DNA from 3 places in the Mesorhizobium sp. CO1-1-11 genome. Region 3 is predicted to be linked to each of the others. Evidence: predicted binding sites of a transcription regulator. Region 3 holds the regulator's gene; each other region holds the start of a gene.
What was found. Region 3 encodes LexA, which represses DNA repair genes until DNA is damaged. Its sites were predicted from a motif close to TGTTCNNNNTGTGTTCNG; they were not measured.
Positions count from the first base shown of each region.

Region 1: a site for LexA is predicted at 5,218-5,235, ahead of uvrA (excinuclease ABC subunit UvrA). Genes of this name have one in related genera too.
Region 2: a site for LexA is predicted at 7,439-7,456, ahead of LB554_RS22995 (ImuA family protein). Genes of this name have one in related genera too.

Region 1 is NZ_JAIUHE010000009.1:27,286-37,974, reverse strand. It holds gene LB554_RS12210 (GGDEF domain-containing protein) at 1-622, opposite strand, end outside; gene LB554_RS12205 (DUF72 domain-containing protein) at 804-1,610, opposite strand; partial or broken gene LB554_RS12200 (GNAT family N-acetyltransferase) at 1,639-2,147, opposite strand; gene uvrA (excinuclease ABC subunit UvrA) at 2,147-5,068, opposite strand; gene LB554_RS12190 (hypothetical protein) at 5,766-6,065, opposite strand; gene LB554_RS12185 (ATP-dependent Clp protease proteolytic subunit) at 6,153-6,758, opposite strand; gene LB554_RS12180 (SRPBCC family protein) at 6,782-7,243, opposite strand; gene LB554_RS12175 (ArsR/SmtB family transcription factor) at 7,240-7,554, opposite strand; gene LB554_RS12170 (single-stranded DNA-binding protein) at 7,780-8,304, shown strand; gene LB554_RS12165 (OsmC family protein) at 8,432-8,857, shown strand; gene LB554_RS12160 (MarC family protein) at 8,864-9,493, opposite strand; gene LB554_RS12155 (VOC family protein) at 9,575-9,967, opposite strand; gene LB554_RS12150 (hypothetical protein) at 10,000-10,533, opposite strand; gene LB554_RS12145 (helix-turn-helix transcriptional regulator) at 10,619-10,689, shown strand, end outside.
Region 2 is NZ_JAIUHE010000021.1:23,308-33,996, forward strand. It holds gene LB554_RS22970 (tautomerase family protein) at 1-4, opposite strand, end outside; gene LB554_RS22975 (SMP-30/gluconolactonase/LRE family protein) at 166-1,086, opposite strand; gene LB554_RS22980 (hypothetical protein) at 1,368-1,535, shown strand; gene LB554_RS22985 (error-prone DNA polymerase) at 1,620-4,958, opposite strand; gene LB554_RS22990 (DUF6504 family protein) at 4,955-6,433, opposite strand; gene LB554_RS22995 (ImuA family protein) at 6,375-7,415, opposite strand; gene LB554_RS23000 (IS1595 family transposase) at 7,574-8,524, shown strand; gene LB554_RS23005 (hypothetical protein) at 8,690-9,664, opposite strand; gene LB554_RS23010 (DUF6932 family protein) at 9,851-10,147, opposite strand; gene LB554_RS23015 (metallopeptidase family protein) at 10,319-10,689, shown strand, end outside.
Region 3 is NZ_JAIUHE010000022.1:97,434-108,122, forward strand. It holds gene kynA (tryptophan 2,3-dioxygenase) at 1-732, shown strand, start outside; gene kynU (kynureninase) at 796-2,043, opposite strand; gene LB554_RS23950 (ABC transporter permease) at 2,092-3,015, opposite strand; gene LB554_RS23955 (ABC transporter ATP-binding protein) at 3,021-3,800, opposite strand; gene LB554_RS23960 (ABC transporter substrate-binding protein) at 3,859-4,845, opposite strand; gene LB554_RS23965 (GntR family transcriptional regulator) at 4,995-5,768, shown strand; gene lexA (transcriptional repressor LexA) at 6,168-6,911, shown strand; gene LB554_RS23975 (ComEC/Rec2 family competence protein) at 6,905-9,358, opposite strand; gene gltX (glutamate--tRNA ligase) at 9,462-10,689, shown strand, end outside.

The sequences.
Region 1 (10,689 bases), on a different contig from region 3:
TGAGGGCAAGCGAGAGCGCGCCAATACCTGTCATGCTGGCGATAACCACGACGAGGCTGAGCTCCTCGGCCCAGTTGCTTGGTGCATGTCCGAGCACCAGTTTTCCTTCCCAGGCGAGAACCATGGCGCAGAGCCCGAAGGAGGTGGCCGTGGCCGAATAGAGCGCGGTGATGCCGATCGTCAGGGCGGGTGCCTCATCACGGCCCTTCCAGTATTCGAAAGCCGTGGCGAACAGGAGCACGGCGGCAAACATGTTCTCCGCCACGAAGCCGAGGCCATCGTAGCCCAGAGCCATGGGGGGCAACGCTATCGCCAGGGAATAGCAACCCCACAGGGTCCGCGGCAGTGGCGAGCCGCCGGTTCGGAACTGATAGGCCGCACCCAGCATCGTCGAAAAGCCGATCAGCAGAAACGCCGAGGTGGCGATGCCGAGCAGGCGTCCCGGCATCCCGATATAGGCGTCATAGATAAAAATATCGCCGACCACGAACACCAGGCTGATCGCCCATGTCAGCAGGAATTTTTCCGAGCGGGCGGTCAGCCACATGCCGAACAATGTCAGGCTGAGGCAAGCGGCCGAGAAACCGACGGCCAGCAGAAGTGAAGTGTAGTCGAGCGACATGCCCTCTTTCCCTGCCGGCGGCGGTCCCAGCTCTGCGGCTTGGCGTCGGCGCATTCATGCGGCAAGGAAGTGTCGATAAGGTTACGATCGTGGCGAAGATGCCCAGGAACAGGCGCTTTGCTACGCTAATACGCACAGGCTATGCGCCTATTGTGTGTAGCTGGAACCGACTGATGCCTTTTCAGTCGGCTACGCGCCTCATCAATGCCATCGCCCCGAACGGCGCCCGCACCTTGCCCTCGGTGATGAAGTAGACGAACACGTCGCGCGGTTGGACCGGCGCGTCGCTGGCAGGGTCGGCGCGCCGCAGATCCGCCGGCTGCTTGCCTTGCGCCCAGATCTTGGCCCGCGCCGCCCATTCGTCGAGGCCCTTTGGCGTGTAGCAGTCCGGATTGTCATCCGAGCCGGTCTGCAGCCGGGCGTAGATGAAATCGCCAGTGATGTCGGCGATGTCAGGATATTTGGCATGATCGGCATAGACGATCGCCGCCTTGTATTTGCGGGCGAGCGCTGGGAATTCCGGCACGATGAAACTGTCGTTGCGCACTTCCAGCGCGTGGCGCAGCGCGACACCATCCTGCTTTTCCGGCAGCAGCTTCAGAAACGCCTCGAAATCGTCCGGATCGAACTTCTTGGTCGGAGCGAACTGCCACAGGATCGGTCCCAGCTTGTCGCCGAGCGCGGCAACGCCGGAACCCAGGAAACGCATCATCGATTCACCGGCCTCGCCCAGCACGCGCCGGTTGGTAACGAAGCGGTTGCCTTTCAGCGAATAGACGAAATTGTCAGGTGCTTCGTTGGCCCATTTGACGAAGGTCGGCTCCTTGAAGCTCGAATAATAAGTGCCGTTGACCTCGATGCTCGGCACCTGCCGGGTAGCGTATTGCAGTTGCTTGGCCTTCGACAGTTTCTCGGGGTAGAAGGACGTGTCCCAGGGTTCGAAGGTCCAGCCGCCCATGCCGGCGCGGATTGTTCCCGATTTGCTCATTGTCGTCCTCCCAGATTTCTAGTGGCGATCAGGCCGTGGTGGACCTGTTGTCGACGGGTTTGGCCATGTCGACGAGTATCCACCCTGGCCGGTAGGGATTGGGCCGGCGACCCGTTTCGCGATAGCCGTAAGCGAGATAGAGCGCGATGTTTCGTTCCATTTTCGCATTGGTGTAGAGCCGTATCTCCGGCAGGCCCCACTGCCGCGCCTGCTCGTCAGCGTGCTTCAGCAATGCAATACCGAACCCCTTGCCTGGAAGGCAGGCGACACCGCGACGGAGAAGATCATCGCGTGATCTTCATGCCGCTCCAGCGTGATCACTCCGGCAAGTTCATCACCGCTCTCCAGCAGCCAGACCTGGCCCTGGGCAATACGCGGCGCGTAGTCCTCGGTAACCGGGATCGGCGGTGCATCGAGTATGGCATTGTAGGGAGCGTAGGCGGCTTGCGTCAGCGCGACGATTGCGGCGAGATTTTCGGGGCCGGCAAGCCTCACCCCAAAGCTGCTCTGGACCGTGATGAGATCATCCTTACCCATCACTCCGCCGCTTCGCGTTTGCCTCCGGGGCGTCGCTCCAGCAGTTCCTTCAGGAACTGGCCGGTGTAGCTGCGCTTTTCGCGCACGATCGCTTCCGGCGTGCCCGAGGCGACCAGTTCGCCGCCGCCATCACCGCCCTCGGGGCCGAGGTCGAGCACCCAGTCTGCGGTTTTTATCACTTCGAGATTGTGCTCGATGACCACCACCGTATTGCCTTGGTCGACCAGTTCATGCAGCACTTCCAACAGCTTGGCGACGTCGTGGAAATGCAGGCCGGTGGTCGGCTCGTCGAGGATGTAGAGCGTCTTGCCGGTCGCCTTGCGCGACAGTTCCTTGGCGAGCTTGATGCGCTGCGCTTCACCGCCGGACAGCGTCGTCGCCTGCTGGCCGATGTGGATATAACCAAGGCCGACCTGCTTCAGCGTCTCCAGCTTGTCGCGTACGCCGGGTACGGCGGCGAAGAAATCGACGCCTTCCTCGACGGTCATGTCGAGCACGTCGGCGATCGACTTGCCCTTGAACAGGACGTCGAGCGTCTCCCTGTTGTAGCGCTTGCCATGGCAGACGTCGCAGGTGACGTAGACGTCGGGCAAAAAGTGCATCTCGATCTTGATGACGCCGTCGCCCTGGCAGGCCTCGCAGCGGCCGCCCTTGACGTTGAAGGAGAAACGGCCCGGCTGATAGCCGCGCGCCTTCGCTTCCGGTAGACCGGCGAACCAGTCGCGGATCGGCGTGAAGGCGCCGGTATAGGTGGCGGGGTTCGAACGCGGCGTGCGGCCGATCGGCGACTGGTCGATGTCGATGACCTTGTCGAGGAACTCCAATCCCTCGATGCGGTCATGCTCGGCCGGATGTTCGCGCGAGCCCATGATGCGGCGCGAGGCCGCCTTGAACAGCGTCTCGATCAGGAAGGTCGACTTGCCGCCGCCCGATACGCCGGTGACGGCGGTGAAGGTGCCGAGCGGGATTTCGGCGGTGACGTTCTTCAGATTGTTGCCGCGCGCGCCGACGATCTTCAGCCGCCGGTTTTTCTTCGCCTCGCGGCGCACGCCGGGCGTTGCCACTTCGAGCGCGCCCGACAGATATTTGCCGGTGATCGAATTGGGGTTGGCCATCACCTGCTGCGGCGTGCCCTGGGCGATGATCTCGCCGCCATGGATGCCTGCGGCCGGACCCATGTCGACAACGTAGTCGGCATGCAGGATTGCGTCCTCGTCGTGCTCGACGACGATCACGGTGTTGCCGATGTCGCGCAGGTGCTTGAGCGTATCGAGCAGGCGCGTGTTGTCGCGCTGGTGCAGGCCGATCGACGGCTCGTCCAGCACGTAGAGCACGCCGGTCAGGCCTGAGCCGATCTGCGAGGCCAGCCGGATGCGCTGGCTTTCGCCACCCGACAGCGTGCCGGAATTGCGCGACAAGGTGAGATAGTCGAGCCCGACATCGTTGAGGAAGCGCAGACGCTCGCGGATTTCCTTCAGGACGCGGACAGCGATCTCGTTCTGCTTGTCGTTGAGCTGCGCCGGCAGGTCGGTGAACCATTTGTCGGCGTTGCGGATCGACTGTTCCGTCACTTCGCCAATGTGCTTGCCGGCGATCTTCACCGCCAGCGCCTCCGGCTTCAGCCGGTAGCCCTTGCAGACCGGGCAGGGCGTTGCCGACATGAAACGCTCGATCTCCTCGCGCATCCAGGCGGATTCGGTCTCCTTCCAGCGGCGCTCGAGATTGGGGATGACGCCTTCGAAGGTCTTGGTCGTCTTGTAGGAGCGCAGGCCGTCATCATACTGGAAGGTGATCTCGCGCTCGCCGGTGCCGCGCAGGATCGCTTCCTGGGCTTGCGCTGAAAGATCCTTGAACTTGTCGCCGAGCTTGAAGTCGTACGCCTTGCCCAATGCCTCGAGCGTCTGCGAGTAATAGGGCGAGGTCGATTTCGCCCATGGGCTGACGGCGCCGTCGCGCAGCGACACGTTCTCGTCCGGCACCACGAGGTTGGGGTCGATGGCGCGCTGGCTGCCGAGACCGTCGCAGGTCGGGCAGGCGCCAAACGGGTTGTTGAAGGAGAACAGCCTGGGCTCGATTTCCGGAATGGTGAAGCCGGAAACCGGGCAGGCGAACTTTTCCGAGAACAGGATGCGCTCATGCGTCTCGTTCTTCGACTTGTTGACCGAATCCTCGCCAGTCTGGCTGGCATCGAGCGGCCTGTCGGCGAACTCGGCCACTGCCAGCCCCTCGGCCAGCTTCAGCGCCGTCTCGATGGAGTCGGCAAGCCTTGTGGCAAGGTCGCCGCGAACGACGATGCGGTCGACGACGACGTCGATGTCGTGCTTGTATTTCTTGTCCAGCGCCGGCACATCGGCGATTTCATAGAAGACGCCGTCGACCTTGACGCGCTGAAAGCCCTTCTTCTGCAACTCCAGCAGTTCCTTGCGATATTCGCCCTTGCGGCCGCGCACGATGGGCGCCAGCAGGAACAGGCGCGTGCCTTCCTCGACGGCCAGCACCCGGTCGACCATCTGGCTGACCGTCTGGCTCTCGATCGGCAGGCCGGTGGCCGGCGAATAGGGCACGCCGACGCGGGCAAACAGAAGGCGCATATAGTCGTAGATCTCGGTGACGGTACCGACCGTCGAACGCGGGTTCTTCGACGTGGTCTTCTGCTCGATCGAGATGGCCGGCGACAGGCCGTCGATCTGGTCGACGTCGGGCTTTTGCATCATTTCGAGGAATTGCCGGGCATAGGCCGAGAGGCTCTCGACATAGCGGCGCTGGCCTTCTGCATAGATGGTGTCGAAAGCAAGCGACGATTTGCCGGAGCCCGACAGGCCGGTCATGACGATCAGGCTGTCACGCGGCAGGTCGAGATCGACATTCTTCAGATTGTGTTCGCGCGCCCCGCGAATGGAAAGATATTTATGGTCGGCCATGTCAGGTCGCCGCCTCAGATCTGGAATTTGTGGGATAGGCGGGTTTCCCCGGCCATTCCCTATGTAGTTATTTTTGCCGCCACGTCGAGAGACGCCACAATTCTCGACAGAAGTCGTTTAACCGCCTTTCGCGCGAGGGGGCAAGCGGAAAGAACAAAGACCGAACACGCTCCTGACAAAGCTGTGCGGAAGCTGACCCGAACGTAAGCTTCCGGCGATCACATTTTTCCGTAACCGGCTATTGATGGTTGACGCGGCCAACTCACGGGAGCAGTCTTGCGAAGTCAGCGAAGCCGGCCGTCTATCGATGGCCTCGCCGCCCCAAGGCGGCCTGCGAGACGCCGCAGGCATTTGCGATTTGCGCTTCACGACGACAATGTCGCAACGGACAAGAGGAGCGGAGCATGACGCCACCGGATAGTCCCCCAGGGCTTCAGTTGTTACTGGAGCCGCGGCAGGCATAAGTGCCAAGGGCAGGCGTTTGCGCCACCCGACAAACCGTGACCTGCCGTATCCCTGAAAATCAGAGACTGCTAGTCGGATCGTCGGCTGAATGCCGCGAAGCATCCGAAATCAAACGCCGGCAGTACACTCCCGGCAAAAATGGGTTTGAGATCCAGAAAAGCCCCGCCCGTTTGCCCAAGGCACGGCGGGGCTGTTCTTTTGGCGGGCTCCAGTTGGAAGGCCCGATCTTTGCCTATCTGGGTGGCTTGGTCCCGCCAACTCCGACATCGACGGTGATGCTGCCGGAAATCCTGACATTGGTATTGCCGATCTTGAACTGCCCGTTGCCGCTGCTGGGGAACGCGTCGTCGGGTTCGGGCACCGGGGCCGGCTTGGCGATGCGATAGCCGCCGGTTACGCCGGGCAGGGCGCCTTTCCGAACCGACGACGAGGCCTCGTCGGCAAGTGCCGACCTGGACACAAGGCCGACGATGGCAAGCACCATGGCGGCCGTGACACGGTGCGATGTTCCTGATCGATGAGTGTCGGTCATCCCCTTGTTATAGGGGCCTGCCGCCACCGGAACCAGAGCGGGATCGTCAAATCTTCGACAAGCAGCAGGGTTTGACTCACTCTGGTCCTACGCAGCCTTTTTGCGGGTGTCGAACACATGGTCGACAATTCCCCACGCCTGGGCCTCGCGGGCGGTCATGAAATGGTCGCGGTCGAGCGTGCGTTCGACGTCTTCATAGCTGCGGCCGCAATGCTGGGCGTAGAGTTCGGTCATGTGGCGTTTGGTCTGGCCGATGCGTTCGGCGTGCCGCTGGATGTCGGAAGCCTGGCCCTGGAAGCCGCCCAGCGGCTGATGCAGCAGGATGGTGGCGTTGGGCAGGGCGATGCGCCGTCCGGCCGTGCCCGCCATCAGCAGGAACGATCCCATCGATGCTGCAAAGCCCATGCACACGGTCGACACCGGGCAGCTGATATACTGCATCGTGTCGTAGATGGCGAAGCCGCTGGTCACCATGCCGCCCGGCGAGTTGATGTAGAGCGAGATCTCCTTCTCGGGATTGTCCGACTCCAGCGACAAAAGCTGCGCGCAGACCAGCGCCGAGACGTCGTCGTTAATCTCCCCGTTGACGAAGACGATGCGCTCGCGCAGCAGCCGCGAAAAAATGTCGAATGCGCGTTCGCCGCGGCTCGATTGCTCGATTACCATCGGCACAAGACTGGCAACACCGCTCATTTTCTGTCTCCAATTTTCCGTGTTCAAGCCGCGTGCAGCAGCAGAAGGCGTGGGGTGTTCGCGGCTATAGGCGTGCCGGTCCCGTGCAGCGAAAGTCGGCAGCCTGCCCCCGCCATGGCCACGGCCGGCATCGCCTTGCGAGCAAAGCCGTCATGGAGGATGCGCAGATGCGTGCCGCCGGAAACGGTTCGGGCGAGTGTGAAGGTGACGGTGCTGTCGAGTGGGTGCGCGGCATCGTCCGACCGCTCGCGCCAGGAATAGCGCAGCAGGCGTTCGGGCTCGGCATCGAGAATCTCGCATTCGATCGCCGCGTCTTGACCGGCGAAGGCAAAGCGGCTGCCGGTCTGCGGCCTGATGTCGTTGGGCATCATCCAGGCGGCGAGCAGTTCCGGCACGGTCAGCGCCCGCCAAACCTTTTCCGGCGGCTCGGCAAGATCGTATTCGAACTCAATCGCATCGGGAGAGACTTCGCTTTGGCTGTTCATTGATCCATGTCCTTCAAAACCGTCTTCAGCCTTTCGATGCGCTCCGGCCAGAAGGTACGGTAGCGTTCGATCCATGAGAGCAGCGGGGCAAGCCCCTGCGGATCCGCACGATAATAGGCGTTGCGGCCGGAGCGCCGCTCGACCACGAGGCCGGCGCCCCGCAGCACCGCCAGATGCTGCGACACCGCCGGTTGCGACACCGTCAGGCCGCTGCGCAATTCCGACACGCTCATCTCGCTTGTGGCGAGACGCTCAAAGACGGCGCGGCGTGTCGGGTCGGCCAAGGCGCGGAAAATCTCTGCTTCGATCATGACAAAAGCATAAGTCGATACTTATCGATTTGGCAAGCGCTGTTTTGAGACCCATATGCGGCGTTCCGGCATTGCTGCCATTCCTTGACAATTGGCGGCGGTGCATATAGGAACGAAAAGGGAACAAAAACCTTGTGGGAAAAGCCAGCCTTGGCAAGCGGCTGACGTGCGTAGCCTGTAAGGTGCTGCGACAAAAATTTGTTTCGGATAGCGCGGAGAAATATCATGGCGGGTAGCGTCAACAAGGTCATTCTGGTCGGCAATCTCGGCGCTGACCCTGAAATCCGCCGCCTGAACTCGGGCGAGCCGGTCGTCAACATTCGCATCGCGACGTCGGAAAGCTGGCGCGACAAGAATTCCGGCGAGCGCAAGGAAAAGACCGAGTGGCATAACGTCGTCATCTTCAATGAGGGCATCGCCAAGGTGGCGGAGCAGTATCTGAAGAAGGGCATGAAGGTTTATGTCGAGGGCCAGCTGCAGACGCGCAAATGGCAGGACCAGACCGGTGCCGACAAATACACGACCGAAGTCGTGCTGCAGAAATTCCGCGGCGAGTTGCAGATGCTCGACGCGCGTGGCCAGGGTGAGGGCGGTCAGGTTGGCGGCTACAGCGGTGGCGGCAGCAGCCGTGGTTCCGATTTCGGCCAGTCGAGCCCGAACGAAGGGTTCAACCGCGGTGGCGGCAACGCTCCCAGGGGCGGCGGTGGCGGTGGTTCGTCGCGCGAACTGGACGACGAAATTCCGTTCTGATCGAAAGCCGCACCAAATAGCGAATGCCTTTACTTGATATGCCCCGAGGGTCCGCATGGACTTTCGGGGTTTTGCATGGTGGTTTTGAGCTGACGTTGGCGCGATCAGAGACGTAAGAGGACTGGCGATGAAGGCACGGGTAAAATGGGTCGAGGAGCGCACCTTCGTCGGCGAGTCCAGCAGCGGCCACAAGGTCGTGCTGGGCACGGCGTCAGGCCCGGAAGGCAAGACGCCGGGACCGAGCCCGATGGAACTGGTGCTGATCGGTACCGGCGGCTGCTCGGCCTATGATGTCGTCCATATCCTCGAAAAGGGGCGCGAGGCCGTCGAGGATTGCGTGGTCGAGCTCGATTCCGACCGCTCCGAAACCGATCCCAAAGTGTTCACCCGCATCCATATGCATTTCATCGTCAAGGGTCGGGCGCTGTCCAGCGACAAGGTCAAGCGGGCAATCGACCTTTCGATCGAAAAATACTGCTCGGCCTCCGCCATGATGGCCAAGACCGCGAGGATTACCCACGACTTTGAAGTCATCGATACGACCGCAAAATAAGCGGGCCTACGAGGCCATCAGCGCCTTGATGCCATCTGCCACGAACTGCACGGCCAGTGCCGCCAGGATAACCCCGAGCAGGCGGGTCAGGATCGAGCGGCCGGTCTGGCCGAGGATGCGGTCGATGCGTTCCGACAGCACGAATACCAGATAGGTTATGACGAGGCAGACAAGAATGATGCCGACCAGGGCCGCCTGCGCCGCAAAACCCTGAAACGAGCCTGAGAGCAGCACCGTCGCGGAAATCGCGCCGGGGCCGGCGATCAGCGGGATCGCCAGGGGGAAGGCGGCGATGTTGTGGATCATGTCCTTGGTGATGGCGACGTCGCCGATCTTTTCCTTGCGGTCCTGCCGGCGCTCGAACACCATTTCAAAGGCGATGAAGAACAGCAGGAACCCGCCGGCGACACGGAACGCCGGCAAGGTGATGCCGAACACCGACAGGATCGATGCGCCGGCCACCGCAAACAGCGCCATCACCAGAAAACCGATGACCGAGGCGCGCACGGAAACCTGGCTGCGCTCCTCGCGGTTCATGCCGCGTGTCACGGCGAGGAACAGAGGCGCCAGCCCAGGCGGATCGATGGTCACGAGAATGGTGACGAAGGCATTGAACAGGCTGTCGAAACTCGGCATCGCTGACCCTCCCGCCGGGCCAAGCCCGTACCCACATTGGTAGAGCAAAGCCCGGTCGGTGGGAACAGTCAGAACCGCAGGTTAGGCGGCAGCGCCGCAATAGGCCTCCAGGCGATAGCCGTCCGGATCGACAACGAAGGCCGCGTAATAGTTCTCGCCATAGTCGGCGCGCAGGCCCGGTCCGCCATTGTCGCTGCCGCCTTCGCGCAACGCCCCGGCATGAAAGGCACCGACGCTATCCCGTGTCGGCGCGGCGAAGCAGAAATGCAGGCCGGATCTTTCGTCCGCCGGCACCGGGCGCGCCGCCTCGTTGACCCACAGCGCGACAGCCTGGGGCGCGACAGCCTGGACACCATAGCCGAGCGAACCCGGCGATTGGCTGACGCAAGTGAAGCCGAGCGGCCTCAGCGCGGCATCGTAGAAACGTTTGGAGGCAGTGACGTCGCGAACGCCGATCGAGATATGATCGAACATGGTTTTCTCCATTGTTACTAAGGGTTGTGGGGTCATCTTTTAGTTTGACGACGCGCCAGGAACTCGACTTCGAGGTGCCAGTCCGCGCCGTCATGCGAGCGCTCGCCGAGCCATCGGAAGGAATTCTCGGTGATGCGCGAAAAGCTCCAGCGTACCGAGGAACCAGTGCCGTCGGCGCCGACCTGCACGATCGTGTCGCCTTCGGCGCGGCCGAGCTGGCGGCTGAAATACTGGTTGCGCGGGTCGCTCCAGAAGATGTGCCAGGCATCGATTCCGGGGTCATAGACCCGCAGCGTCGTGCCGTAAAAGGTCCATTTGCCAAGCGATGGCGAGGGGCCGGCGTCACGCGCGGGCAGGATCCAGACATCCTGGATGGCGCGGCCTTCCAGCGCCCAGCCGAAGTGCACCTCGCCGCGTCCGGTCAGCACCGTGCCGTCCTCGAGATGGCGCGCGGCGTCAAACGTCCACGCACCGACGAAGCGGCCGTAAAGGCTCAGTTTTTCGGCAAGCCCTTGGATCGGTCCGGGACTGTGCAAGGCTTCGGCAAATGTGGATTGGTCGGGCATGGCTGCGATCTCTTCTTGTCAGGAGACCGCGAGCAATAGGTGCCGCCGGGGTTTTGGGCTTGGGAAAAATTGCTATATTTCAGCCATGACGGCGACCGCGAATACCCTTGCATCCGGACCTGGCTGGCACGTGGCGGATGTGATCTGCACGGCCAG
Region 2 (10,689 bases), on a different contig from region 3:
GCATGACGCCCTCCCCTTGAATTGTGTCTGATACCGCCGACATGCGGCTTCGACTCCGCCCCGGCGAACCGCAGGATGGTGGCTCCGGAAGCCGCGGCGAAGCGGGCGCTGTGGCTACCCGCAAAACGGCCAATAAGGGACGCCAGAGAAGCGTTTCCAGCAGACTCAATAGGTCTTGGCCCCATTCACCATCAGCCGCACCGAATAAAGCGAGGTGGTGCCGGCGATGTAGAGACAGTTCAGCTTGGCGCCGCCGAAAACGCAATTGGCGGTCACCTCCGGCACCTTGACCTTGCCGATCAGCGTGCCGTCGGGATCGTAGCAATGGATGCCGTCGGCGGCACTCGTCCAGATGCGCCCATCGGCGTCGAGCCGGAAGCCGTCGAACAGTCCGGCCGTGCAGTCGGCGAACACCTTGCCTCCGGAAACCTTCTTGCCGTGCTTGCCGACGTTGAACACCCGCATATGCGCCGGGTTCTCGGCGCCATGCGTGCGGCCGGTGTCGACGACATAGAGCAGGCTTTCGTCGAGCGAGAAGGCAAGGCCGTTCGGCCTGACCATGTCGGTGATGACAGCCTCGATATCGCCCGTGTCGGGATCGACCCGGTAGACATGGCAGGCGCCGATTTCACTCTCGGCTTTGTCGCCCTCATAGTCGGTGTCGATGCCGTAGGTCGGATCGGTGAACCAGATCGAGCCGTCGGACTTCACCACCGCGTCGTTGGGCGAGTTCAGCGGCTTGCCCTTCCATTTGGCGGCGATGGTGGTGATCGAGCCGTCATGCTCGGTGCGGCTGACGCGCCGGCCCGAATGCTCGCAGGTGACCAGCCGGCCTTGCCGGTCGACGGTGTTGCCGTTGGAATTGCCGGAGGGCTGACGGAAGACACTGACGCTGCCGTCCGTCTCGTCGTAGCGCATCATGCGGTTGTTCGGAATGTCCGACCAGACGACATAGCGGCCGGCGGCGAACCAGGCCGGCCCTTCCGCCCACCGGCAGCCGGTGAACAGCTTCTCCACCTGCGCGTTGCCGTTGAACAGGCGCCCGAAACGCGGATCGAGAACTTCATAATAATCTGCGGCCGCCATGTTTCCTCCAGGCATCAGGTGACATTGGATCAAGCCAGCCCGCAATCGATCTGGCAAGACGGGGTAACGCTAATTTGTAAGACAAAATGGAAGGCGGCTCGCCTGCCGGCCCGGCCCGCGCGTCGTGCGGGAGCTTGGAAGCCATTAACCGGCTATGCGCTGGCTGCAATGGTGCATTGCAACATCTTCTTTTTGCAACGCATCATTCCTATGTCATGATCCGTACCGATCAAGGGAGGAAGAAACGGCCGCGCCGAATGCGGCACAGAAGGAACCTTGCTATGATCTTCAACGACCTCGTGACCCGCGCTCGCACCAGCATCGCCAAGCGCAAGCACTACAATCGCCTCATCGCCGAAATCGACAGCTTCTCCAGCCGCGATCTGGCCGACATGCGCGCCGACCGTTCGGAAATGCTCTACCAGATCCACAAGCAGATCTACGGCTGAGCAACTCGTCACGTTTGTCGTCCTCGGGTGGCCGCGACGGAGCTTCGCTCCTGCTCGCCCGTGGATGACGAAGGTGGGGCGGGCCTACTGAAAATTACGCCCTTTGGGCATGACCCTCTCCGCCTCTTCCGACAGCGTTGCGAGATCCCGTCCGTCTTTCAGCATCGCGGGCCGAATTGCGGGTTGGCCGGAGCGGTCCGAGGGATCGGCGGCCGGCAGTGCGGCCGCACCAACCTTCTCCAGCAGCACGGTCAGCCAGGGCGTCAGGTCCTCGATCTTCTCGGCGACGATATGGACGACACCTGATTCCGACTGCAGTTTCCCGGTGACCTTCACAAACCGGGCACCCATGACGATGGGCCGGAAACGGGTGAAGGTCCTTTCCCAAAAGATGACGTTGGCGACGGCCTTGTCGTCTTCCAGCGTGAGAAAGATCGCGTTGCCCTTGCCGGGGCGCTGGCGCACCAGCACCAGCCCGGCAACGGAGACCCGCCTGCCGTCGCGCACGGAAGGCAGGCTGGCATTGGGAGTGATGCCGGCGCGGTCGAGCCGCTCGCGCAGGAAGGCGACCGGATGCGCCTTCAGCGACAGGCCGAGCGAGCGGTAGTCATGGATGACATGCTCGCCGAGCGGCATTTTCGGCAGCTTCGTTTCGGGCTCCAGCTCGCGCAGGCTGAGCGCCGGCTGGTCGAACAGCGGCAGCTTCTCGGCGGCACTCTTCCCGTCGAGCGCGCGGACCTCCCATAGTGCCGCGCGGCGGTCGAGGCCGATGGAACGAAAGGCGTCGGCCTGCGCCAATTTCTCGATCTCGTCGACATTGAGGCCGGAGCGCAGCCAGACATCCCGGACCGTCGAGTAGCCGGCGCCGCGCCGCTCGACGAAAACCTCCATGCGTTCCTTGGAAAGTCCCTTGATCTGCCGGAAGCCGAGCCGCACCGCATGCTGAGTCTCGATGACACCGCGCATTTCGGCATGACGCGGCAGGATGCGGGCCGGGTCGAAAAGCGCCTTTTCCAAAGTGCAGTCCCAGACGGAGAAATTGACGTCGACCTCGCGGATGTCGACGCCATGGTCGCGGGCGTCGCGCACCAGCTGCGCCGGCTGATAGAAGCCCATCGGCTGCGAATTCAGGATCGCGGCGCAGAACACGTCCGGGTAGAAGGTCTTGAACCAGCAGGAGGCATAGACGAGCAGGGCGAAGGAGGCGGCGTGGCTTTCGGGAAAGCCATACTCGCCAAAGCCCTCGATCTGCTTGAAACAGCGCTCGGCGAAGTCCTTCGTGTAGCCCTTGCTGACCATGCCGTCGATCATGCGCTGGCGGTAATTGCCGATCGTGCCTGTGCGCTTGAAGGTGGCCATGGCGCGGCGCAGTTCATCCGCCTCGCCCGGCTTGAAGCCACCGGCGACGATGGCGATCTTCATCGCCTGCTCCTGGAACAGCGGCACGCCCAGCGTCCTGCTGAGGATCGCTTCTAGTTCAGGTTTTTGATACTCGGCCGCCTCTTTGCCCTGTCGCCGACGCAGGTAAGGGTGGACCATGTCACCCTGGATCGGACCAGGTCGAACAATCGCCACCTCTATGACAAGGTCATAAAAATCTTTTGGTTCGAGCCTTGGCAGCATCGACATCTGGGCGCGCGATTCGATCTGGAAGACCCCAAGCGTATCGGCTCGGCAGATCATTTTGTAGACCTGCCTATCCTCGGGGGGCAGGGTGGCGAGCACATAGGGCTGCCCATACGCATCCCGTGCCTTTGGATAGTGATCCGTGAGCAAGGTGAAAGCGCGCTGGAGGCAGGTCAGCATGCCGAGCGCCAGGATATCCACCTTGAGGATTTTCACCGAATCGAGATCGTCCTTGTCCCATTCGACCATCTTGCGCTCGTCCATCGCCGTCTTGACGATGGGGACGATCTCGTCGAGCCGGTCCCTGGTGATGACGAAGCCGCCGACATGCTGGGAGAGGTGGCGGGGAAAGCCCATGATCTCGTTGGCGCGTTCCATCACATGCCGTGACACCGGATCCCTGCGGTCGAGGCCGCCGGCCCTGGCTTCCTTCTCGCCGAGTTCCGAGGTCGACCAACCCCAGATCGAGCCGGAGAGAGACGCCCTGACATCCTCCGAAAGGCCCATCGCTTTCGACACTTCGCGCAGCGCCGAACGGCCGCGATAGCTGATGACGGCGGCGGCGAGTGCCGTGCGTTTGGAGCTGTATTTCGTATAGATGTACTGCATCACCTCTTCGCGCCGTTCATGCTCGAAGTCGACGTCGATATCCGGCGGCTCGTTGCGTTCCTCGGAAATGAAACGCTCGAAGAGCGTGTCGATCTTGTCCGGCCCGACCTCGGTAATGCCAATGCAGAAGCAGATAATCGAATTGGCCGCGGAGCCGCGGCCCTGGCAGAGAATGCCTTCGCCTCGGGCGAATTTGATGATGTCATGGACGGTCAGGAAATAACGGGCGTAATTCAGCCGCTCGATCAGGGCGAGCTCTTCCTGGATTCGTTTTATCACGCTGGCGGGGATACCGCCGGGAAAGCGCCGGGCCGCACCTTCCCGAGCCAGTCGCTCCAGCTCCGCCTGCGGTCCGAGACCCGATTCCGTCGGCTCGTCGGGATAATTGTACTGAAGGTCGCCGAGCGAGAAGGTCAGCTCTTGCGCAAACCGCAGCGTCTCCGCCAGCGCTTGCGGATACCGGCGGAACAGGCGCGCCATTTCCAGCGGCGGCTTCAGATGGCGTTCGGCATTGGCGGTCAGTTCCAGCCCCACCTCGGCGACCGGAACATTGAGGCGGATCGCGGTCAGCACGTCCTGCAGCGGGCGCCGTTCGGCCGTGTGGTAGAGCACATCGTTGGTCGCCATCAGCGGGATGCCGGTGCTCTCGGCGAACGCCGCCGCCTGCTCGATCCGGAAGCGATCATGGCCGGCATAACAGGGTGAGACGCCGAGCCGCAGGATCCTGCCGAAGCGACCCCTGAGTTCACGGAGCAAAGCCAGACTGTCTTGCGCGCCGGCCGCCAGATCGGGCAGGACCGCCAGCGACATCCGGTCCCCCCATTCGAGCAGGTCGTCGCGCCGGAGCAGGGTGGCGCCCTTTTCGGTCTCGTCACGCAGATTGGCCTGGGTGAGCATGCGGCACAGATGGCCCCAGCCCGCACGGTCCCTGGGATAGGCGAGAATGTCCGGCGTGCCGTCGCCAAAAACCAGCCGGCAGCCGGGATGGTAGGCAAGCTTTTCGACCTTGGCCTGCTGCCAGGCGCGCACCACGCCGGCGACGCTGTTGCGGTCGGCGAGCCCGATCGCGGAGAAGCCCATGAGCTTGGCCGCGACCACCAGCTCCTCGGGTTTGGAGGCGCCGCGCAGGAAGGAGAAATTCGACTGGATGCCGAACTCCGCATAAGGAATGACGGTCAGCGCGTTCATGCGAAGACCCCATGCATGAACCAGCGCGGCGGGGTTTGCGAGACGCCGCCGTAAAGGCCTTGCCGGTAGAGCCAGTAGCGGCGGCCACCGGCATCCTCGATGCGGAAATAATCGCGTGTCGACGCCGCCGCGTCGCCCGGCGCCTCGCGCCACCATTCGGCGGCGATGCGCTCCGGCCCTTCGGCGCGCGTCACACGGTAAAGCGCGCGGCGCCAACGAAAATGCAGCGGCGGTCCCTCCGGCATTTCGGTGGCCGGCACCTCGATGGGCTCGGGCGAACGGAACAGCCGGATCGGTCGTTCCGGCGGGAAGATGGTCATCGGCGCCTGCATCCTGTCCGGCTTCTTGGGTGGTGTGGTCCGGCGCGGGGCTTCGGTGAAGGGAATGACGGCGACGGCGCGTTCCGGCAGGTGGCTTTCCACGGGAACCGGCTGCAGAACCGCGCCCTCGCCGAGGCGGACGCGGATACGGTCGGCGAACAGGGCGATGTCGGCGCCGTCATCGGCCGCTTCGCCGGTCAGATCGGTCTGCTGCATGTCGAAAGCGGCGACGGCCAGCACCGAGAGGCGCACCAGGTCGAAGCCAAAGCCGGCATCGATATGCTGCTCGAGTGCCGCCAGCCTTTCATGGAACAATTTCCGGATCAGCAAGGGTTCGCGCATCGGCCGCGAGGTGCCGAGCGCGATGCGGCTGACGGCGCCGTCGACGCGAAAAAGCAGTAGCGCCAGGCTCCTTGCGCCTTCGCCGCGGCGTTCGAGGTCGGTCTTCAAGGTCGTCGCCAGCATGCCCACCAGCCGCTCTATCTCCTCCGTCAGCGTGACGGGCTCGGCGAGATGACGCTCGACCGAAAGCGGCGCGACGGGAAGACGCGGTGAGATCGCCTCGTCGAGACGGCCAAGCGCCTGGTCGAGGCGCTGGAGCAGCAAAGCGCCGAAGCGGCGGGCGAGCGGCGCGCGCGGTGCCGCCATGACGGCACCCGCCGTGCGCAGCCCCACGCTTTCCAGGCTGGTACGGGTTTCCGGCGCTATGCGAAGGGCGGCCAGCGGCAAGGGCGCGAGCAGGGCTTCCTCCTCGCCTGATGGAACGATGCGGTCGCCGCAAAAGCGGGCCGCCGCCCAGGCCGCCCCGGGCGTGCCGGCAAGCCCGGCGCGGACGTCGAAACCCTGCTGGAAGAAGCGCGACAGGATTTCGTCCAGCATGGCGCGTTCGCCGCCGAACAGATGGGTGCAGCCGGTGACGTCGAGGAACAGGCCGTCGATGCCGTCCAGCGCCACCAGCGGCGTGTAGCGGTCGCACCAGTCGGCAAGGCCCTCGAGCAGGCGCCGGTCGGCCTCCGGATCGGCTTCGACGATGTCGATCGACGGATGCATGGCGCGCGCGTCGGCAATCCCCATGTCGCGCTTCAGGTGCAGCGCCTCAGCCCGCGCGTCGAGGGCCGAGATGCGCTGCGCGTTGCCCTGGCGATGGCTGATCACGAGCGGTGGATGAGATGGCTGCGGATGATCCGGCGGCCGGGAACGCCAGGATTTCCCCAGACGCTGCCGCAGGATCCTTTCGGTCGCGAGATAGGGAAACCACAGGGACAGGATTCTCTGCCCATTCGTTGCTTGCCCTGCTTCTTTCCTCGCCCCTTCTTTCATCGAATCTGCGTTCATCGGGGTTCCACTCCAGTGTGAATTGTCCAGGCAGGGCCGTGCGGCTCTTGCCGATGCTGATGGTGAAGGCCGGGTGGCCGATCGAGCCGGCGAGCGGCCCGGCGACTGTTTCGCGCGGCACGGCCGGCGCCGAAGCGACAATCAGACGAACAGGCGCCGCCGTCGGTTCGGGCTCGGCCGCTTGTCGCAGCAGGAACACCGGCCGGCCGGCACCTTGCGCCCGCGCATGCAGGCGGCGTGTCGCGGTCAGGTCCAGCCGCTGCGGATTGCCGCGGATCTCCAGGATGACGGCTGCAAGCGCGGTCATGCGGGCCGCCTCCTCGGCGATCCACAGCGCATCGACAAGCCTGGGCGCCTCGGAAAACAGCAATTGCTGGGGCTCGATGCCGAACGAGGCATGCAGCCCCCTGGCATAGGGAAAGCCGGCCTCATGGAAAATTTCCGATGTCCCGATCCACAGGATGGGCAGCCCCTGCGCCTGGTTGAGGATCAGGCTGACGATCGACAGAGCGAAACCGGCGACGGCGCCCGCATCGCGGGTTTCCAGGCCATGGATTTCGGTCAGGGCGGCTTTCGGCAGGCCGCCGCTGAGCGCGGCATCGAGCCGCTCGATGCCGATGGGCAGGAAAGCATCCGGCAAGGCCGCGGCAAGCCCGCGCCGGACGATCGTCAGATCGCTGCCGGCGTCAGCAAGGGGCGCGCCAGCCGGCGCCTGCAGGCGCTCGGGCAGTGTTCCCTCGATCTTCGCGATCTGGCGGCGCAGGGCAAAAACAGTCTCCCGCGCCACGGCGGTCATCGCCATGACGGTCAGCTTTCACTCACGATTGTTCCTGTTATGTTCCTATAGATTCCAGAGGGGATCGGAAGAGTCAAGCAGAGTCATCAAGGAATTTATTCCGCATATTATACTTGACGTACCCACGTTTCGGGATTAGAAAGGAGACACAAGGAGTTGCCCCGATGTCCGTCCTTTCCGATCCCCACTTCCACGACGAAGCCGAAGCCTACAAGTTTGTGGAGGCCAGGATTTGGCCGAACGGCCCGGTTTGCCCGCATTGCGGCGGCTTCGAGCGCATCTCCAAGATGGAAGGCAAGAGCACCCGGATTGGCACCTACAAGTGCTACCAGTGCCGCAAGCCCTTTACCGTGAAGATCGGCACCATCTTCGAAGCCAGCCACGTCAAGTTGAACCACTGGCTACAGGCGATCTTCCTTATCGCGTCGTCCAAGAAAGGCATTTCGAGCAACCAGCTTCACCGCACCCTTGGCGTGACCCTGAAAACCGCTTGGTTCATCTCGCACCGCATTCGCGAGGCCATGCGCGACGGCAAGCTTGGTCCGCTCGGCGGGAACGGGATGATCGTTGAGGCGGACGAAACCTACTTTGGCAAGACCGCCGAAAAGCCGGCGCTGCGCACCGATGGCAAGACCCCGTTCAAGTTCAAGAGCCGTGGCGGCCCCTCCGGCAAGCGCGCCGTGCTTGGCCTTATCGAGCGTGGCGGCAACGTGCGCACCTTCCATGTTGCGCAGGCCACCAAGGTCAACGTTGCCGAGCTGGTGACTGATAACGTCCACCACGAAAGCACTCTCTACACCGACGAAAGCCGCCTCTACACCACCATGGGCGATCACTTCGCCGCTCACGATAGCGTCAAGCATTCGGCTGGCGAATACGTGCGCGGTGTGGTGCATTCGAACACCATCGAAAGCTATTTCAGTATCTTCAAGCGCGGTATGCGCGGGACCTACCAGCATTGCGCAGAGAAGCACCTTCACCGCTACCTTGCGGAATTTGACTTCCGCCACAATTCACGCGTAGCCCTTGGCGTGAATGACGTAGCGCGCGCCGATCGCATCCTTGATGGTGTCGTCGGAAAGCGCCTGACCTATCGAACGACTAGTGCGAGGTGAGGCACCCTATGGCGTCTGGCGACCGTCCAAATACCGCCCCAAAGCCAAGCGGAAAAAAGGCAAAGCCACTTAGTCAGAAAGAGCAATCCGAGCGGTTCAAGGAAGCCGCTCGGGAGCTTGAGGCTGATGAAAGTGGGGAAGCCTTCGAGTCGGCAGTCGACGCGATCATCCGCCGAGCAGCGGCGGACCGAGAGCGATAGAAAGTGGATCCAAAGGAAGCGGATTCAGCCTTCTGAGTACGTTTTTGACCTCGCGTACGTCTGTAGCGTAGTGCTGACGTTCAATCATGCTGATGTCGGCGACATAGGGAGCGGGAACGCGGTTCTGCGCAATCAATGAGAATTGATCGTCAAGCTTGCCTTTGTAGGACTCTCCATCAGGAACCACAAAATGGAAGGTCTTGGCATTGACGTCTATGCCGACCAGAGTTCCCGCAACCGATATTGGAATGGTTTTCTCATCCGAAGTTCTATCAATGATTTCGGCGATCTTTTCCAACTTAGAACGGGCAATCACCTGCCCTCGCTCTACCCCGTCAGACCGCTTCCATCGAATATCCGCAGCGAACCCACCTTTGACGGTGGCCTTCGACCAGTCGTGGACGCGCTTAACGACCGCGCGACCAAGATTGTTGGCAATGTCCTTGACGTTATCAACGTCAGACACATCCATGATCTGATAGAGTGCGTCGATTGGCTTGTCCAAGTTCCCTTCGATGAAATCGCGCTCGCTTTTGGCAAGTAGAACAATGCCTAGCGAGCCGCTGTAGGAAAACGCAAAGTCGAGAGTGCTGGCGGCCTTAGCTTCCGCCCCGATAACAGCATTCGACTTCGGCCCATTGGCGAATGCGTCGTAAATCTGGCTGAAGAGCAACTGATATTCCAAGAACGAACTTGCCACGTGCTCCAAGGCATAGCCGTCGCCAAATTCAGGGGAAAGTCGGTAGTTACAAACCTCGATATGATTGATCGCAGCTAGCCTGTTCAAGTCCGACCGGGCCTGCTCGGCCAGCCGACGCATCGACGCAAGATTGATTTGAAGCCCCCGATCCTGCGGCGCGCGCTGAAGCGCCGCCTCTAGACGAGAGACGGACGCATGGGCCTTCTTTGCTCTATCCGCGACGTAGGAATAGTCCGACATCTGTCTCATATAGCGTCAGGACGACATAGCCCTTTAGCCACTCCTTGCTGTGTTCCGCTCCGTACACTTCATTCCAAGAACTCAGTTCATCCAGCTCCGTTCCAAAGATTGGGTGGTCTCTTGGCCACCTGGTAAGCACGAAACTGTCGATGTTCTCACCATAACCTGCCACGGTTAGTTTATCAATCAATTTAAACTGATTTTCATCAACAGATTCAACGACTTCATTACTATCACTATCGTGATGTCAAGGTCGTCGGGGTCTGGTTTCGTCGTCAAAAAGCTTCCGTCAAGCCACAAATCACAGGGGATTTTTGCCGAAAGAAGGTCTTGGACGACCTGCTCCAAGTTCCAAAAAATCATGGTTCGAGAAGGAGGTTCGCCAAAGGGGACAACAAAGCGATCCCAAACATCGCTTAGGGTCATCTGGTGGCGACCGGGCGGCAGCAACGGTTCGTAATCGTGCTTTTGCCCGACAGCCACTCAGTTCCCCCCAATGCCGTGGGGACCATACTGGCGTTCCGCTCAAAATGCCAGTGGGTACGCGAAGTACAATATGCGGAATTTATTCCTCTTCCTGCGCGACACCGACGTACAGGCGTCATTTGCCTCGACCAGCGCGAACGCCTATATGCCGGGATCAAAGGACAAAGCATGGCCCGCATCTATAAGACCCGCACCTGGCATGGTGAACTTGCGCCCTCGATGGAGGAATTGGAGTTCCTGGCCCTGGAGGCCTACGCCCACCTGCCGGAGGATTTTCGCAAGCTGACCGGCGAGATCGTCATCCAGATCGCTGAATTCCCGACCGACGAGATCATGGACGACCTGTCGCTGGAAACACCGTTCGACCTGCTCGGCCTGTTCGAGGGGCGCGGCATCGCCGAACGCTGGAACCCGCAGACAGGCGAAGGCCCGAACCGCATCACGCTCTACCGCCGCGCCATGCTCGACTACTGGGCCGAAAACGAGGAAACGCTGGGCGACATCGTCACCCACGTACTGGTCCACGAGATCGGCCACCA
Region 3 (10,689 bases):
ACACCGCTGTCCTCGGCGCATGACGAAATGCTGTTCATCATCCAGCACCAGACATCGGAATTGTGGATGAAACTCGCTTTGCACGAGATTGGCGCGGCGATCCGCTCGATCCGTGCCGACCGCCTCGAACCGAGCTTTAAGATGCTGTCGCGTGTCGCCCGCATTTTCGAGCAGTTGAACAATGCCTGGGACGTGCTGCGCACGATGACGCCCAGCGAATACACCGAGTTCCGCGACGCGCTCGGCCAGTCCTCGGGTTTCCAGTCCTGGCAGTATCGCGCCATCGAGTTCATGGCCGGTAACCGCAACCTCGCCATGCTCGGGCCGCACAAGCACCGGCCGGACCTCAGCCAGAAGCTGGAGGCGATCCTGGCCGAGCCGTCGCTCTACGATGAAGCGCTGCTGCTTCTGGCCCGCAATGGCTTCGACATCGGGGCGGACGCAAAGCGCACGGATTGGCGCGAGACGCGGACCGGGAACGAAGAAGTCCTGGTCGCCTGGCAGACGGTGTACCGCGATCCACAGCGCTACTGGATGTTTTATGAACTGGCCGAGAAGCTGGTCGACTTCGAGGACTATTTCCGCCGCTGGCGCTTCAACCACGTCACCACCGTCGAGCGCATCATCGGCCTGAAGCGCGGCACCGGCGGCACGTCGGGCGCCTCCTATCTCAAGAAGATGCTCGAAGTCGTCCTGTTTCCGGAACTGTGGACGGTTCGCACCCGGCTCTGAACTCTCGTCTGACGCAATTCCTGTGGGAAACCGTGTCACACTTTTCCCGACTTCGCGCCGGCTTCAGGTCACTGCCGTCTTGACCGCGAAGCGTGCATACTGCCAGGCGCCAGTGCGCAGGATATCTTCCAGGACTTCGACCGCCTGCCATACATCGGCGTAGCCGACATAGAGCGGGGTGAAGCCGAAGCGGATCGTCGACGGCGCACGGAAATCGCCGATCACACCGCGCTCGATCAAGGCCCGCATCACCTGGTAACCGTTGGGATGGAGGAAGGACACCTGGCTGCCACGCTGATTGCCGTCGCGCGGGCTTTCCAGCTCCAGGCCGTAGGCGCCGCATCTGGTCTCGACGAGCTGGATGAACAGGTCGGTGAGCGCGATGCTCTTCTTGCGCACCGTCGCCATGTCGACATCGTCCCAGATATCCAGCGCCCCCTTCAGCGCCCGCATCGATAACACCGGCTGCGTGCCGCACAGGAACCGGCGGATACCGCTGCCGGCCGCATAACCCTGCTCGAAGGCGAAGGGCCGCGCATGGCCCCACCAACCGCTGAGCGGCTGCTGGACTTTATCGTGATGACGCTCGGCGGCGTAGATGAAGGCCGGCGCGCCCGGGCCGCCATTGAGATATTTGTAGGTGCAGCCGATGGCGAAATCGGCATTGGCGCTGTCGAGCTCGACAGGCAGCGCGCCGGCGGTGTGGCAGAGATCCCAGACGATCAGCGCTCCGACCTGATGGGCCTTGCATGTCAGTGCCGCCATGTCGCGCAGCTGGCCGGACTTGTAGTTGACGTGGTTGATCAGGATGACCGCAACGCGCTCGTCGATCAGCTCCTCAATGGTCGGCGCATCAACGCCCTCAAGCCGCAACACCGTGCCGGGGCGCGTCGAGGCCACGCCTTCGGCCATGTAGAGATCGGTTGGAAAGCTGTCGCCCTCGGCGACGATGACCGAGCGGTCCGGCCGCATGCCGAGTGCGGCATGCAGCACCTTGTAGATGTTGATCGAGGTCGTATCGCAGACCACCGTCTGGCCGGTCGCCGCGCCTATCAGCCGCCCCAGTTGGTCGCCGAGCGCGACCGGCATGTCGAACCAGCCGGCGGTGTTCCAGGCACGGATCAGATCCTGCGCCCACTCCTGGGTCGCGGCTTTCCGCAGCTCGTCGAAGACGGCGGGTGCCGCGGCGCCGAGTGAATTGCCGTCGAGGTAGATCACGCCTTCCGGCAAGATGAACCGGTCGCGCATGGCACGCAGCGGGTCCGCCGCATCCATGGCATCGACGGCTGCGAGATCGAGCGTCGTAGGCATCATTTGTGACATTCCCTGGTTATTCACGCCTTGGTCATTCACGCCGGGTTACTCACGAATCGCTTCGCGAACCGGTGCGGGCCCCCGGCTGCGCTTGAGGCTGGGCAAGGCAAGCATGGCCAGTACGAACAGGCCCGTGGCAAGCTTCAGGTCAGGCGGCGGCATGCCGGCCGCCAGGCAGAACGACACCAGCTGGTAGTAGATGATCGCGCCGGCGAAGGGCGCCAGCAATTGCCGCCACACTGTTTGCTTGCCGACGACGGCTTCGCCGATCATCAGCGCGGCAAGGCCGTTGATGAGAATTCCCAGGCCCATATTGACGTCGGCGAACCCTTGCGACTGCACCATCAGCGCACCGCTTGACGCCGAAAAAGCGCTGGCCAGCCCGACACCGCCTATGGTCGCGGCCCAGACATTGATGCCTTGCGCTTCGGCCATGTCAGGATTGGCGCCCACGGCGCGCACGGCGGTCCCCTTCTCGGTCCTGAAGAACATGTAGAGCAGCATGAAGGCGGCAAGCGCGAGGAGACCCGCGACGACAATCTTGCTGGCGGGGAAACCCGGCCGCGCGAACGGCACCCAGTCGAACACCGAGGGCGAACCGAAGACGGACAGGTTGGACTTGCCCATAATGCGAAGGTTGATGCTGTAGAGCATCGTCATCATCAGGATGCCCGCAAGCAGCGTGTGGATGCGGAAGCGCAGATGGATGAAGGCGGTGCAGCAGCCCGCCGCGAAGCCGGCGACAAGGGCGGCAGCAACGCCCATCAGCGGCGATGCGCCGGCGGCAAGGAGAACGCCGCAGACGCAGCCGCCCAGCGGAAAAGCGCCTTCGCTGGTGAGATCGGGAAAATTCAGCATGCGAAACGGGATCATGATCCCGAGCACGACAAAGGCCAGGATCAGGCTTTGCGCCAGGGTGACCGGCATGATCGCGACGAAGCTGGTGAGAACGTCCCCAACAAACCCCATGATGATCAGCTCGCCAGCAACATGCGATCGGTCTTGACCGAGAAATGGCCGATCAGATCGATAACCGTGACCCTCGCCTTCTCCTGCCCGGCGACTTCCAGGAGCACCCGGCCCGCATCGAGCATGATCACCCGGCTGCCATAATCGACGGCGTGTTGCATGTTGTGGGTCACCATCAAAGTCGTCAGTTTCAGCGCGTTGACGGCGCGCACGGTCGCTTGCATGACGATTTCGGCCGTGCGCGGGTCGAGGGCCGCGGTATGCTCGTCGAGCAGCAGCAAGTCCGGCGATCCGCCGACCGCCATGATCAGCGACAAGGATTGCCGCTGCCCGCCGGAGAGCAGGTCGACGCGCGTGTCGAGACGATTTTCCAAACCGAGACCCAGTATCGACAGTCGTTCCCTGTAGGACGCAAGCCGGGTGGTGTTCAGCCCCGGGCGCAAGGTGCGCTTTTGGCTACGCAAATCGGCCAGCAGCATGTTTTCCGCAACCGTCATGCTGGCGGCGGTGCCGCGCATCGGGTCCTGGAACACGCGCGCCAGTTTCGCGGCGCGCTTGTGCACCGGCATTGCAGTCACGTCGGCGCCGTTGATCAGGATCTGGCCGGAATCGAGGATCAGGGCGCCGGAAATGGCGTTGAGCATGCTGCTCTTGCCGGCCCCGTTGGAGCCGATGACGATGCCGAACTCTCCGGTGGCCAAGGACAGGCTGAGACCGTCCAGCGCGACCTTCTCGTCGGCCTGGCCCTTGTAGAACACTTTGCGCGCGGATCGAATCTCGAGCATCGTTTCTCCCTGACCTCGGGATAGCGGCGCCGACGCCGTCACCCCGGCAGTTCCGATGTTAGTCGACGATGCAGCCGCAATCGGCCATTGAAGCCGGTATCTCGATGCCGAACGCGGCCATCGCCTTGCGCGAGATCGTTGCCATGTGGTCCTTGTAGGCCGGGCGCGACGGCGCGATCGTCTTGGGATCCTTGCCCTTGAGGATCTCGGCGGCGATGTTGCCGGCGTTGACGCCGACCTGCGTGTAATTGACCGCGAAGCTCGCCGGCACGGTGCCGTTACGGACCGCACTGTCATCGGAGTTGACGACCGGGATACCGGCCTGGCGCGCGGCCGCGGAGACAGCGGCGATCGCCGGCTGGATCAGGTTCGAGGCCGGGCCGTAGATCACGTCGGCCTTGCCGGCGAGCGAAGCGATGCGTTGCTGGATGTCATTGACGTTGTCGATGCCGACCTCCACCACCTCGAAACCGGCGGCCGGTGCCGCCGCCTTGATCTTTTCGACCAAGGCAACGTCATTGGCCTCACCGGGATTATAAGGCACGCCGAAGCGCTTGGCGTTCGGCAGCAGCTTCTTGGTGAAGGCCATCACCGCGGCGACGTCCTGCAGATCGCTGGCGCCGGTCATGCCTTCGTCTCCGGCGTCCCATGACGGCACCAGCTTGGCCGCCACCGGATCGGTGACCGCGGCAAAAACGATCGGAATGCCGGAACCGGCGAGCGCTTTCTTGGCGATCTGTGAGACCGGCGTGGTGATGGTGTAGATCAGCTTGGGCTGCTCGGCCTGCAGCTTGGCGATCATCTGCGGCACCAGCGACGCATCGAAATTGGTGTGGCTCTCCGTGTAGACGACGTCCTTGCCCTCGACGAAGCCGTTATCCGTCAGCGCCTTCTTGAAGCCGGCTATGGCGGCGTTCAATTGCGGATGCTCGCCGAAATTGGCAATGCCGATACGGATCTGATCGGCCGCGGCACTGCCGGCACTGACCATCAATGCGCCTGCCAGGGCCAAGCCCGACAACCAAGCGGATTTCGACTTCAACATCATTTCCTCCCAGATTTGATCAGGGCCGCTTGGAAACGCGGCGGCTACGGCGATCATGGTGAGTCCGCCGGTCTGTGTCAAACATTATATATAATTGTTGCTGTGACCCAATATCATATATACTTTCGCCAGACGACGGATTGATCACCATGCGGGATGAAACGAGTTCCACAAAAACGGAAGCCGCCTATCAGCTGTTGCGGCGCGACATCCTGACCACGCGCCTCATGCCCGGCGCCCCGCTCAAACTGAGTGCGCTGCGCGGCACCTATGGCGTCGGCTGGACACCGTTGCGCGAAGCCCTGTCGCGGCTCGAGGCCGAACGCCTGGTCACCGCCATCAGCAATCGTGGTTTTGCCGTGGCTCCGGTGTCGCGGGCCGAGCTGGAGGATCTGGCACGCGCCAGGATGGTGGTCGAGATACCCCTGTTCCTCGAATCGATGGAAAAAGGCGGCAGGGAGTGGGAGGATGCCGTGGTCACCGCCTACTACCGGCTCTCGCGTTGCAAGACGGCGGTCGACGATCCCTCGGACGCGGCCGTCGACAGATGGGACGAGAACCACGAGGCCTTCCATGCGGCGCTGCTGAGCGCCGCCACATGCGACTGGCTGTTGCGGTTCCGCTCGACGATCTCGGATCAGCTGCGCCGGCATCATCGCTTTCTTGGTCTGGCGCCGACACTGCGGGCCGCGGCCGGCCTCAAGGATGGCTATGAAGAGGCAATCGAAGCGCTGCGCGAAGCGATTGCGATCGAACACCATACCGCGATCATGGAAGCGGCGCTCGACCGTGACATCGAGCGGGCCAAGGCGCTGATGACGGCGCATATCGGCTACACACTGCACGTCTATGTCCACAGCGAAGACAGCGGCGCTACCAGATACGCCGCTCGCGCCGGCAGCTTGAAGGCGGGTTCGGGATAACCTCAGCGACGCCTATTCGAACGCGCTGGCCGGTGCGCCGAACGCCCGGATCCATGGCCGCCCGAAGCTACCAATCGTTGGCATTTTGGTTTCGTTTCGTTCCGCGAATAATGGCTCCGCGAATTATACGTCCCCCCGAGGAGAACCTTCCAACTAGCTGATGCCAAAGCCTCGTCGGCGGATGGGCCACAGGCCATTAACCAAAACGATTTCAATGCGCCTGCCGATGGCGGAAAGGGCTGGTTGCTGCCCGCCGTCGCGGGCAAAAAACTTCCGACCCCTTAACAAATTCATTAAACTTTAAACGGTTGCAGAACACAACTGGAACAGATAGTGTTTGTTCTGGGTTTGTTTTTTCGATTCTGGTTCAACCTTTCGTTCAATGTCTTGGGGGCCGCCATGCTGACACGCAAGCAACATGAACTGCTGATGTTCATCCACGAACGGCTCAAGGAAAGCGGGATACCGCCTTCCTTCGACGAGATGAAGGAAGCACTCGATCTTGCCTCCAAGTCGGGGATCCATCGCCTGATCACGGCGCTGGAGGAGCGCGGCTTCATTCGCCGGCTACCCAATCGGGCACGCGCGCTGGAAGTGCTGCGGCTGCCGGACTCGATCGCGCCGGGCCTCAATGCGGCAAAGAAGTTCTCGCCAAGCATCATCCAAGGCAGCCTTGGCCAAGGCAGCGCCGGACGCCAGATCAGGCCGGCCGCTGCGCCTTCGCGCCTGCCCGCGGCCGGCAACGACGACGATGCGGTTTCAGCCGTGTCCATCCCGGTCATGGGCCGTATCGCCGCCGGTGTGCCGATCGATGCCATCCAGCATCAGACGCATTCGATCTCGGTGCCGCCGGACATGATCATGGGCGGCGAGCACTATGCGCTGGAGGTCAAGGGCGACTCGATGATCGAGGCCGGTATCTTCGATGGAGACACGGTCATTATCCGCAATGCCGACACGGCAAGCCCGGGCGAAATTATCGTGGCACTGGTCGACGAAGAGGAAGCGACGCTGAAGCGGTTCCGCCGCAAAGGCGCTTCGATCGCGCTCGAGGCCGCCAATCCAGCCTACGAAACACGCATTTTCGGGCCGGACAGGGTCAAGGTACAAGGCAAGCTGGTCGGGTTGATCAGGCGCTACTGAGCCGGCTTGCCATCGGGCTTGTCGGGTTTTTTGTACGGCGGCAGCCCCCTCGCCTCGCGTGAGAATTTTCGCTGTTCGTGCCAGGGCCGGTATGGTCCGTCGACGGCGAATGCGATCGCGGCCCGGGTCGTGGCCGACTGGGGATTGAAGAAGACGGCAGCGCTTCCCTTGCGGGCGAGCTGCCGTTTGGTGACGACGAGAACCAGTGGATTGTGGCAGACGTCATAGGCGGTTGCGTCATTGACGATGATCAGGTCGGCGAAAGCGCAGGCTTTCCAGGTGGTCTTGCGGTCCTCGACATAGGCAATGATCGCGCCGGAAGGGTGCCTGGCAAGGCACAGGCCTTCGCGGCAGTAGAAAGGCGATCCTGGCGGCAGGTCGGTGGGACTGGCAACATCGAATTGCCCGTCTGTCGTGTCGAACATTTCCGGTTTGACGATTGTTTCGGAGATCAGGGCGCGCTTCCAGTTGTCGGTTGCGAATTCGTTCGGACGTTCCTGGTTGACGGCCAGTTCGCCATTGCCGATCGGCAGCGCGACCAGCCGCGCATCTTCCGAGATCAGCACATCGGGCGCGCGCGTGTGCGACACAGTCAACAGGCCGGCAAGCGCGAATGGCAGCGCCGCGAACCGCAGCCATGTCGTCGCCATCGTCGCGATAACCAGCGCGACGGTGACCAGCAGCACGGATTGCTGCGAAATCAGCCCGACTCCATCGACCGGAGAGCGCTCCGATATCCACGCCGACACGGCGATCATTGCTGTCAGGCCCTTGCCCATAAGGTAGAGAGCCGGCCAATCCAGTCCGAATGGCATCAGCAGGGCGCTGGCGACGGCCAGGAACATCACGACCGACACGATCGGCATCACGGCCAGATTGGCGAACAGGCTGAGCGGCGATACCCGCTGGAAATGCCAGATGGCAAACAGTGCCGTGGCGCTGCCGGCGATAATGGACGTCATGGCCAATCCTCCTGTCGCCAGCAGGAATTTTCGCGTCAGGAATCCCGCCAGGGAACGCTTTGGCGGCGGTGGCCGCGTCTTTCCTGCATGGTGATCGGCCCAGCCGGCATAAGCGCCAACCAGGGCCGCGGTCGCGGCGAACGACATCTGAAAGCTCGGGCCGACAACCTCGTGAGGCGAGACCAGGATCACGGCGATCGCCGAGATCGCCAGATTGCGCATGGTCAGGGCAGCGCGATCGAAGAAGACGGCAATCAGCATCACCGCCAGCATGATGAAGCTGCGTTCGGCGGCAACGACGACACCGGAAATGATGAGATAGGCGGCGATCGAGAACAGTGCGGCGGCGGCCGCGTATTTCTTCACCGGCCGGCGCGCGGAAAAGTCTGGAAACAGCGCGAAGGCACCACGCAGCAGACCCATGATGGTGCCGGCCACAAGCGCCATATGCAGTCCCGAAATAGAGATGATGTGATAGATGCCGGTACGCCGCATCGCTTCATTGATTTCATCGGGTATGCCGGCGCGCACGCCGACGATCAGCGCCGCCGCGATCTCGCCTTCAGCGCCGCCGACGCTGCCCCTGATGTGGTCGGCGATGGCTTCGCGGGCATTTTCGATGCCTGAAAAAAGGCGAGCCGATAGCGGCATCTCACCGTCGTCGGCGGAAACAACCGTTGGATTGCCGAGAAAGAAGCCGCTGCCGCCGATGCCGGCGAAATAGCTGTCGAAAGAGAAGTCGTAGCTGTCCGGCCGCACCGGGCCGGTCGGCGGCAACAGTTTGGCGTAGCCTGTGATGAGCGAGCCGGCGGTCATTCCCGGCGGTATCTTGCGTGCGGAAAGCCGGACCCTTTCCGGCGCATAGCGCAGTTTTGGCCGGGCGGTCGAAATCACGTCCATGGTCAGCCGGATGCGGCCGCTCTCCATCTCTTCGAGCGAGACCACGCGGCCGGTCAGTTGCGTGGAGATTTCCGAACCCAGCATCCGGGTTCCGGCTCGCCATGTTTCGACCTTCGCCGCGAGCAGGCCCAGCGCGCACAACAGCACTGCCATGAGACACAGATGGGTTTTGGGCCAGGAACGCGAGACGAAGGCACAGACCGCCATCAGCACCACGACCGCGACGGGCTTTGCAAAGTCGGGCTCGGACGCCAGCGAGAAATAGGCGATCGCCCCAACGGCCAGACAGACCGGCACCAGCAGGAACGCGATGCCCCGGTCGAGTTCAAGCTCCGCCGCCCGGGCCACGCCATGGCGCAGGCGAGGCAAGGATACCAGGCCGATTTGCCGGCGCACGCGCACGATCCTGCCCGCGGCAGGAGCCGGCGCCGGCGCCTGCCCACCTGCCTGCAGCGACCTGGTTTCGGGTGCAGCCACGAGCGGAGATGGCAGTGGGATCGTCGCAGGCGCCGCAAACAGGGATCGCTCGCTGACGCCGATAGCGGCATCCTCGCCCCGATCCAAGCCCCGGCCTCGTCCAGTCATCGGGTCTGCCCCTTGCGCCCTCGACGTCCTATGCTACATGAACGCGCAACGCGCGAAAGTCCGCACGCTCTGCACCCAGCTTCAGACGTTTTCCGAGAGTTCCATGCCCGACAAGGTCATCACCCGTTTTGCCCCCTCGCCGACCGGCTATCTGCACATCGGCGGCGCGCGCACGGCGCTCTTCAACTGGCTCTATGCAAAGCATACCGGCGGCACGATGCTGCTGCGCATCGAGGACACCGATCGCGAGCGTTCGACCGATGCGGCCACATCGGCCATTCTCGATGGCCTGACCTGGCTTGGCCTTTCGTGGGACGGTGACGCGGTCTCCCAATTCGAGCGCGCGCCGCGCCATCGCGAGGTGGCCGAGGAGCTGGTGCGCCTGGGCAAGGCCTATTACAGCTACGAGACTTCAGCCGAGCTCGAGGCAATGCGCGAAGCTGCACGCGCCAAGGGCCTACCGCCACGCTATAACGGCCATTGGCGTGACCGCGACCCGTCGGAGGCGCCGTCCGGCGTCAGGGGCGCCATCCGCATCAAGGCACCGGCCGAGGGCGAGACGGTGGTGCAGGACCGGGTCCAGGGAGACGTGCGCTTCCCCAACAAGGATCTCGACGACTTCATCATCCTGCGTTCGGACGGCAACCCGACCTACATGCATGCCGTCGTCGTCGACGATCACGACATGGGCGTCACCCACATCATCCGTGGCGACGATCACCTGACCAACGCCGCCCGCCAGACCGTGATCTACAACGCCATGGGCTGGGACGTGCCGTCGATGTCGCATATCCCGCTGATTCACGGCGCCGACGGCGCCAAGCTGTCGAAGCGCCATGGCGCGCTCGGCGTCGAAGCCTATCGCGCCATGGGCTATCTGCCGGAGGCGCTGCTCAATTATCTTGCGCGGCTCGGCTGGAGCCATGGCGACGACGAGATCATGTCGATCGAGGACATGGTCTCGTGGTTCGACATTGGCGACGTCAACAAGGGCGCGGCGCGCTTCGATTTCGCCAAGCTGGAAGCGATCAACGGCGCGCATATGCGACGTATGGCCGACACCGAGCTGTTCGATATCTTTATCGCCACCTTGCCCTATCTGGAGGGCGGCCCGGCGATGGCGGCGCGGCTCAACGAGAAGAACAAGGCGCAGCTGCTGGCAGCACTTCCGGGCCTGAAGGAGCGCGCCAAGACGCTGGTCGAGCTTGTCGACGGCGCCGCCTTCCTGTTTGCCGCGCGGCCGCTGCCGATCGACGACAAGGCGGCACTCCTGCTCAATGACGACGCGCGCAAGATCCTGCGTGGCGCTCACGAAGCTTTGAAGTCGCTGT